DNA from 2 places in the Roseateles sp. GW821-FHT09H10 genome. Region 1 is predicted to be linked to the other one. Evidence: riboswitches for the same ligand, from Rfam matches in the RefSeq annotation. Region 1 holds a riboswitch; the other holds the start of a gene.
The links. A riboswitch is a leader RNA that binds a small molecule or an ion and turns the genes downstream of it on or off. The one in region 1 is predicted to bind glycine.

Region 1 (4,486 bases):
TCAGGATGGCTTCCATGCGGCCCTGCGAGATCTCGGCCTGGTAGGGCGTGTAGGCCGTGTACCAGGCGGGGTTCTCGAGGATGTTGCGCAGGATGACGCCCGGCGTGTGCACGCCGTAGTAGCCCTGGCCAATGAAGCTCTTGTAGACCTTGTTCTTGCCGGCGATGAGCTTGAGCTCGGCCAGCGCGCCCGCCTCGGTGATGGGCGCGGGCAGCTTCATGCCCGCACTGCGGCGGATGGACTTGGGCACGACCGCGTCGATCAACGCGGTGCGGCTGGCCACGCCGACGGCGGCGCACATCAGGGATTCATCGACGGCATCCGGCCCGATGTGGCGGGCGTGGAATTCGGAGGCGTCTTCGAGTTGGGAGAGCGGCGTCGGCATGGCAGGTCTACTTCGAGGAATTACAGAGTCTTGAGCAGGGCGTCGTAGGCGGTCGAGTCCATCAGCGCGTCGAGCTGGGCGGGGTTGCTCAGCTTGACCTTGAAGAACCAGCCAGCCTTCAGCGGGTCGGAGTTGGCCAGGGCCGGGTCGTCGCGCAGGGCTTCATTCACTTCGACGATCTCGCCGTCCACGGGCATGTAGACGTCGGCGGCGGCCTTGACGGACTCGACGACGCCGGCGACTTCCTTCTCGGCATAGGTCTTGCCGACTTCGGGCAGGTCCACGAAGACCACGTCGCCCAGTGCGTCCTGCGCGTGGACGGTGATGCCGACGGTGGCCGTGCCATCGCCATGCACGTCAAGCCATTCGTGGTCGGGGGTGTACTTGATGCTCATCGTTGAAGGCTCCGTGGATTAGCCGCGGTAGTAGCGGTTGGGGGTGAAGGGGGTGGAAGAGACGATCATCGGCGTGCGCTTGTCGCGCACAACGGCGAAGACTTCGGTGCCGACGGCCGTGTGGGCCTTGTCGAGATAGGCCAGGGCCACCGGCTGGTTGACCGTGGGGCCGAGGGTGCCGCTGGTGACGGTGCCGATCTCGCTGCCGTCGGCGGTCACGATCTTGGCGCCCTCGCGCACAGGCATGCGCTCCTTGCCGACCAGGCCGACGCGCTTGCGCGCGGCACCGTTGGCGAGTTGCTCGTCGATGACCGCCGCGCCTGGGTAGCCGCCAGCACGGGCGCCACCGGCGCGGCGCACTTTCTGGATGGCCCAGGTGATGGCGGCTTCGACCGGTGTGGTCGTTTCGTTGATGTCGTGGCCATACAGGCACAGGCCGGCTTCCAGGCGCAGCGAGTCGCGCGCGCCCAGGCCAATCGGCTTGACCTCGGCATGGCTCAGCAGCTTGCGGGCCAGGGCCACAGCGTCGTCCTGGTGGACGGAGATCTCGTAGCCGTCCTCGCCGGTGTAGCCGGAGCGGGTCAGGAAGGTGTCAATGCCGTCGAGGTTGAAGAAGCCGCCGGTCATGAAGGTCAGCTTGGCGACCTCGGGGTTGAGGCGGCTCAGCACGTCGACGGCCTGCGGGCCTTGCAGGGCCAGCAGCGCGCGTTCGGGCACGGGAATGACCTCGCAGCGGCTGCCGATGTGCTTTTGCATGTGAGCAATGTCCTGCTCCTTGCAACCGGCGTTCACCACCACGAACAGGTCGTCGGGCCGCTTGCAGACCATCAGGTCGTCCAGCAGGCCGCCTTGCTCATTGGTGAACAGGGCGTAGCGCTGCTTGAAGACGCCCAGGTCGACGATGTCGACCGGCACCAGGGTCTCCAGCGCGGCGGCGGCATCAGCGCCGACGAGGCGCACCTGGCCCATGTGGGACACGTCGAACAGGCCGGCAGCGGCGCGGGTGTGCTTGTGCTCGGCCATCACGCCGGCGGGGTATTGCACCGGCATGTCGTAGCCGGCGAAGGGCACCATCTTGGCGCCGAGTTCGACGTGGAGGGCGTGAAGAGGCGTTTGCAGCAAAGAGGACATCAAGAGCTCCGACGGAATTCGGGTTTGGATGTCCTCGCTGTCCGGGGTACCTGAGAGATTGACAAGGCGGTGTGCAGTCCGCGCCAAGCTTGCCCCTTCGGTGGACCAGCTCAAGGGCTGGCCTCTCTCCAGTGAGGAACGCCCCAGTGTCTGCCACCGGTGGCGTTTTGTCAGTCCTTTTGCCTGAGCGTTCGAGCTGTGGGCCCTGCGCCTTCGGCGGCCCCCAACATCAACGGGGCGCTCTCCTGACGAGTGAGGATTCTATTCACATCTAGGGGGCTGTCCGGCCAAGCAGCTAGGGGCAGACTCGCAGCCATCATTTATGAGGAGACGGCCCATGCACCCCATCCGCACCGCGCTTGCTCTGGCGATCGCCTTTCTGGCGGTTCCCGCCGGCGCCGTCACCAATGTCCAGGTGCAGTTGGGCGTGAACCCGAATTTCTCCGGGGGCACGGGCGCGCTGAACACGGTGCTGACTCAGGCCGGGTCGGCTGAGTTGAGCAGTGGCCTGGTGACCGGCGGCTTCAACTCCAGCGGCACGGCGCATGCCTATGCCGAGATCGGCACGCTGAAGGTGGACGGCACCTCCGTGGGCAGCCTGAACAGCGTGGCCCGCGCCAGCTTCCGCGACGACTTCAAGCTTGACCTGCCGGGTGTGGCGGCCAATACCCAGGTGACCGTGAACTTCCAGCTGCTGTTCGACGGCAGCCTCAGCGTCGGCTCGTCCAACATCGGCTCGGCGTCCTGGCAGGTGAGGGCGGACATGGGTGGCGGCGCCTACGACCTGGGCGGTGATGCGACCCTGTACAACAACTCGCCGGCGCTGGCCAAACATGGCTACTTCGGCACCCCGCTGGGCACTTTGACCGGCACGGCCACCTTCTTGACCGGCCACACGCTGCCCCTCACCGTGGAGCTGACGGGCGTGGCTCAGACGGCCAACGATGGCCACGGTGGTGCCTTGGCCACGGCGGCATTCGACCTGTCGCACACGCTGCGCTGGGGCGGCATGACGGTCTGGCTCAACGGCGTGCAGCAGAACCAGGCCACGTTGACCTCGGGCTCGGGATTCAACTACCTGCAGGCGGCACCCGTGCCCGAGCCGGGCACGCTGGCCATGGCACTGTGCGGCGCCGCCGTGCTGCTGGCCCGGCGGCGCTTCACGCGCGCCTAGTCATGCCCCTCGGCTGGCTGGCCGAGGGTCCCTTTGTCAGGCGTCGGACTCAGTCACCCAGGTGGGCGGACTCCAGCGCCTCGGCGTCGATGGGCATGGTCTTGCCGTCGGCGCCTTCGAAGAACATCGGCTTGCGGGCCTTGGCGCTGGGGGCGACCTGGTTCATCGTCATCGCGTCGTACAGGCGGCCGTTCTGCATCACCTGGGCAATGCGGTCGGTCTGGCGGATGTCGGCCAGCGGATTGCCGTCGATGACGACCAGATCGGCCAGCTTGCCCGGTTCCAGCGAGCCCAGATCCTTGTCGAAGCCGAAGTTGCGCGCCGGGTTGATGGTGGCGGTGCGCAGGGCCTCGTGCGGCGTCATGCCGCCCATGACGAACATCCACATCTCCCAGTGCGTGCCCAGGCCTTCGCGCTGGCCGTGGGCGCCGATGGAGGTGTTGACGCCAGCGCGTGACAGGGCCGTCGCCGTGCGCGCCACCTTGATGATGTTGAAGTCCTCCTCGGGCGCCGTCACGCGGCGCACCGAGCGCGGCTCCAGCACCGTGCGCGGCACATAGCGGCTCAGCAGGGGGTGCTTCCAGACTTCGGTGCGGGCGTACCAGTAGTGCTCGCCGTCCAGGCCGCCGTAGCCGACGTTCAGCGTCGGCGTGTAGCCGACGGCGTTCTGGCTCCACAGCTGCTTCACGTCCTCCCACACATCGGCCAGGGGCAGGGAATGCTCCACCGTCGTGTGGCCGTCGATGATCATGCTCATGTTGAGCTGGAACAGCGAGCCGCCCTCGGGCACCACCATCATGCCGGTCTGGCGCGCGGCCTCCAGCACCTGCTGGCGCTGGTCGCGGCGCGGCTGCTGGTAGCTCTTCACGCTGACGGCGCCCTCGGCCTTCTGGCGGTTCAGATGGGTCAGCGCGTCGTCCAGGCTGTTGACGTTGGAATAGAAGGGCGTGCGGGCGCCGTAGAGGATGGTGCCGGTCGAGTAGATGCGCGGACCCAGCACGACGCCGGCGCGCTGCATCTCGGCCTGGGTGAAGATGGCCGAGCTGAGGTTGGACGGGTCGTGCAACGTCGTCACGCCAAAGGCGAGCGAGGCCAGGTTGACCCAGCTCTGCTGCGGGATCAGGCCGGAGTCGTTCATGGCGCCATGCCAGTGGGCGTCGATGAAGCCGGGCACGATGGTTTTGCCGGCGGCGTCGATGCGCTTGGCGTCGGCGGGCACAGTGACGTCCTTGCCGACGGCCACGATGCGGTTGCCGTCCACCAGCACGGTGCCGCCCTCGATGACCTCGTCACCCTTCATCGTGACGATGCGGGCACCGGTCAGCGCGATCTTGCCGCTGGGCTTGTCGCTGGCCTGCTGGAAGCCGATCTTCTGCGCAGTGGCCTTGTCCTTGCCTTCCG
Region 2 (4,486 bases), on a different contig from region 1:
AGCCCTCACGCTGTCCACGCACAAGCCCGCCAGCGTGCTGATGGTGGACCGCGGCCTCGTGCCCTTCGAGCGTGTCGCCGGGCGCGACCTGGACTATGCCGAACTGCGCCGCCGCCATGCCGGTGCCCGCGTGCCCTGCGCCTGGCTGGAGTCCAACACGCCGAGCTACACGCTGTACACCAGCGGCACGACGGGGAAGCCGAAGGGCGTGCAGCGCGATGTCGGCGGCTATGCGGTGGCGCTCGCGGCCAGCATGGACTGGATCTTTGGCGGCAAGGCCGGTGAGACCTATTTCTCCACCAGCGACATCGGCTGGGTCGTCGGCCACAGCTATATCGTCTACGGCCCGCTGATCGCCGGCATGGCGACGCTGATGTACGAGGGCACGCCGGTCAACCCCGACGCGGCAGTGCTGTGGAGCCTGGTCGAGAAGTACCGGGTCACGGTGATGTTCAGCGCGCCGACCGCCGTGCGCGTGTTGAAGAAGCATGACGCGGCTCTGTTGAAGCGCCATGACCTGTCGTCCCTGCGCGCGCTCTTTCTCGCCGGCGAGCCGCTGGATGAGCCGACGGCGCGCTGGATCGCCGAGGGCCTGGGCGTGCCCATCATCGACAACTACTGGCAGACCGAGACCGGCTGGCCGCTGCTGACGGTGGCCCATCACATCCCCGGCGTCGAGGCCGTGCCGACGCGCTTCGGTTCGCCCGGCGTGCCGATGTATGGCTATGACGTGAAGCTGCTGGACGAGAACACCGGTGCGACGCTGGAAGGCGCGGACCAGAAGGGCGTGCTCGTCATCGAGCATCCCCTGCCGCCCGGCGCGCTGCAGACGGTCTGGGGCGATGACCAGCGCTTCATCAACACCTACTGGGGCAGCGTGCCCGGACGTCAGGTCTATTCGACCTTCGACTGGGCCACGCGCGACGCCGACGGCTACACCTTCATCCTCGGCCGCACCGACGACGTCATCAACGTGGCCGGCCACAGGCTGGGCACTCGAGAAATAGAGGAATGCATCTCGGGCCACAAGGCCATCGCCGAGGTCGCCGTTGTCGGCGTGGCGGATCAGCTCAAGGGCCAGGTCGCCATCGCCTTTGCCGTGCTGCGCGACGCGGGCCAGGCCTCGCCCGCGCTGGAAGGCGAGGTCATGAAGCATGTCGACAGCCAGCTGGGTGCGGTGGCGCGGCCGGCGCGCGTGCACTTCGTGACCCTGCTGCCCAAGACGCGCTCGGGCAAGCTGCTGCGCCGCGCGCTGCAGGCGGTGGCGGAAGGGCGCGACCCGGGCGACCTGACGACGCTGGACGACCCCAGTGCCTTGGCCCAGGTGAAGGCCTTGTTGCAAAGCTAGGGCCTACCCGATTCGCGTAAACCAGGGCGGCGGCAGGGGATGGCGCTGCCTATCGTGCACGCCGACATCCCAGGAGAGCGCGGTCTTTGCTGATCGCCGCCGAAGGCGCAACCTCCCATGCACGCTCAGGCCCAACACTGGTTTGTCACAGGAGCCGACGCTGGAGAGCGGGGCGGCGTGAGCTGACAAGGCCACGCACGCCCCCACCGAAGGAGCAAGCGCCGCGGGGCCATCCCGGGGGCGTGAATCTCTCAGGTACCAGGGACAGCGGGAGCGGCGCGAAACAGTGAAGGGGCAGCCACCCCTCGCCGTTTCGTGGTCGTTCAACCACTGCGCCGGAGAGCCTGCCATGTCGTGCTGCCGCAAGGCATTGCACCCCCTTTGCTGATCGCTGTTGCCACGGGCTGAGCGCGCCGTCGCGCCCGGCCATCCCCCCTTTTTTGCCATCCGGCGCTGCATTCGCGGCCGCGTCGTGGAGTCGTTCGCCCTTTTTTCCTGCAGGAGTTCGCATGCAACCCAATGCCCTGAAGCCGCTGGCCGCCGCCCTCGCCCTGGCCGGCCTCATCCCCCTGAGCGCGAGCGCCCAGGCGCCCCGGCCCACCGAACAGATCGAGCGCGTCGAAGTCATCGGCAGCCGCATCAAGCGCATCAACATCGACGACGAGACGGCGTCGCCGATCACGCTGCTCACTCGCGACGAGATCCAGCGTTCCGGCGTGGCCACCACGCGCGATCTACTGGAAACGCTGCCGGGCTTCAACAACAACTCGCTGTCCGACCTCAACGGCGGCAACTCCTTCGGCAATGGCGGTTCGGGCGCCAGCATGCGCAACCTGGGCAAGCAGTCCACGCTGGTGCTGCTGAACTCGCGCCGCATCGCCGCCTATCCGCTGGCCGACTACAACGAGGTGTTCTCCAACCTCGACTCGCTGCCGGTGGATGCCATCGAGCGCATCGAGGTGCTCAAGAGCGGCGGCTCGGCGCTGTACGGCTCCGACGCCGTGGCCGGCGTCATCAACATCGTCACGCGCAGCAGCTTCCAGGGGCTGACCGTCAGCGCCAACACCCAGCGCTCGCTGAAGGCCAAGCAGTTCAAGGATCAGGCCGCTGCCATCACGGCCGGCGTGGGCAACTTCGATCGCGACGGCTACAACATCCTCGCCAACGTCGACTACTACCACCGGGGCGACTTCTTCTGGCGCGACGTGCTGCAACACAGCAACCCCGCCTACAAGGAGTTCTCGCCGGGCTTCGACACGCCGTCCAGCTACAGCTACCCCGGCAACATCATCGGCCAGGGCCCGATAGCCGGCTGCAAGCTGTTCAATGCGTCCAACACCCTGTGCATGTACGACCGCTACGACCGCTTCTCGGTGCAGCCGTCGGCCGATCGCGTCAGCGGCATCGTCTCGGCCAAGCTGAAGCTGTCCGAGCATTTGCAGGGCTTCTCCGAGCTGCTTTATTCGAACACCAAGAACACCTACCAGGCGGCGCACAACTACTACGGCTGGGGCCTGGGCAGCGTCGTCTGGGGCGACCCCAACACCAACGCGGCCCGCAACTTCTACTACCGCGGCCTGCCGGCCCAGCATCCGCTGAACCACACCGGCGAGGAGGTCGAGTTCCGCTACCGCTTCATGGATGACGGCCAGGCCAACCATGTCCAGACCGACCAGTACCGCCTGCTGGCCGGCGTGAAGGGCGACTGGAACGGCTGGGACTGGGAGACCGCCGCCGGCGTGATGGGCGGCAGGACCGTCCAGCGCCAGCGTGGCCTGATCAGCGACAGCGGCTTCAAGGAAGTCATCGGCGACTACAACAAGGACGTGCTGGACGCCGACTTCTTCAACAAGCCCAACGGCTACAAGATCGGCCAGGCCAACAGCGCCGCCGTGCTGGACAAGCTCTTCCCCTCCATCGGCTATGACGCCAAGGTCACCCAGACCTTCCTCGATGGCAAGGTGTCGGGCGAATATGGCCGCCTGCCCGGCGGGGCGATCAATCTCGCGGCCGGCTTCGAGCTGCGCCACGAGCGCATGAAGATCGCGCCGGACGCCCTGTCCGGCTCGGGCGACATCGTCGGCCTGGGCACCGTTCGCGCCGATGCCGGCCGCAGCTTCAGCGCCCTGTTCGTCGAGGCTGACCTGCCCGTCACCCGGCAGCTGAACGCCCAGCTCGCCGGCCGCCTCGACAAGTTCCCGGGCTTTGCCGCCCACTTCTCGCCCAAGCTGGCGCTGCGTGCCCAGTTGATGCCCGAGTTCATGCTGCGTGGTTCGGTGGAAGGGGGATTTCGCGCGCCCAACCTGACCGAAAGCGCCACGTCGAGCAAATCGGCCTTCGACAACGGCGTCAGCGACCCCAAGCGCTGCGACGCCGCCAGCGCGCTGATCCGCGACCTGATCGCCCAGGCCAATGCCTTGCCCGACAGCGACCCCAACAAGACCCTGCTGCAGGCCCGCGCCGACAACATCGACGAATGCCGCCGCGGCGTGGCCAGCGTGGTGCGCAACAACCCCGGCCTCAAACCCGAGACCTCGCGCATCGTCAACCTGGGCCTGGCCTTCCAGCCCTTCAAGGCCTTCAGCACGACGCTGGACTACTACGCCGTGACCCGCACCAACGAGATCGGCACCAAGGGCACGGCCGATCTGCTCGGCGCCGAGGCCCAGCAGCCCGCCGGCACCATCGTGCGCGCCCCCAACTTCAACAACGACCCGACCTTTGTCAATGCGGCCGAGGTGGCCAAGTACAAGCCGCTGGCGGGCCGGTTGAGCCTGGTCAGCGGACAGTTCGAGAACCTCGCCAAGACCCAGACCAGCGGCATCGACTGGAGCATGAACGGCCAGTTCAGCAACCCGCTGGGCCGGCTGGGCCTGAGCTTCGACTCGACCTATCTGCTGAGCTACAAGCAGTACAGCACCTCCGACCTGCGCTATGGTGACAACCTGGCCGGGCGCTGGGGCTATGCACGCTTCAACTTCAAGCTGCGCGCCAGCCAGGAGTGGGGCGCCTGGACGCACACCCTGTCCTATTTCTGGTCGTCCAGCACCACGCTGACGCGCGACTACTACGACACCAGCTGGAGCGTCGAGGACTGCACGACCAACAAGAATCTGTCCGCGGACCAGTGCAAGCTGG

Region 2: it holds a riboswitch for glycine, as region 1 does, so the genes downstream of both, AC07OY_RS18365 (TonB-dependent receptor domain-containing protein) here and gcvT (glycine cleavage system aminomethyltransferase GcvT) in region 1, are expected to answer to the same signal.

What each region holds. Positions count from the first base shown of each region.
Region 1 is NZ_JBWKOB010000007.1:50,500-54,985, forward strand. Features, by position in the region: gene gcvP (aminomethyl-transferring glycine dehydrogenase) at 1-385, opposite strand, end outside; gene gcvH (glycine cleavage system protein GcvH) at 406-780, opposite strand; gene gcvT (glycine cleavage system aminomethyltransferase GcvT) at 799-1,911, opposite strand; glycine riboswitch at 1,939-2,053, opposite strand; glycine riboswitch at 2,073-2,169, opposite strand; gene AC07OY_RS26280 (hypothetical protein) at 2,249-3,085, shown strand; gene AC07OY_RS26285 (amidohydrolase family protein) at 3,135-4,486, opposite strand, start outside.
Region 2 is NZ_JBWKOB010000003.1:600,529-605,014, forward strand. Features, by position in the region: gene AC07OY_RS18360 (propionate--CoA ligase) at 1-1,348, shown strand, start outside; glycine riboswitch at 1,409-1,498, shown strand; glycine riboswitch at 1,507-1,618, shown strand; gene AC07OY_RS18365 (TonB-dependent receptor domain-containing protein) at 1,858-4,486, shown strand, end outside.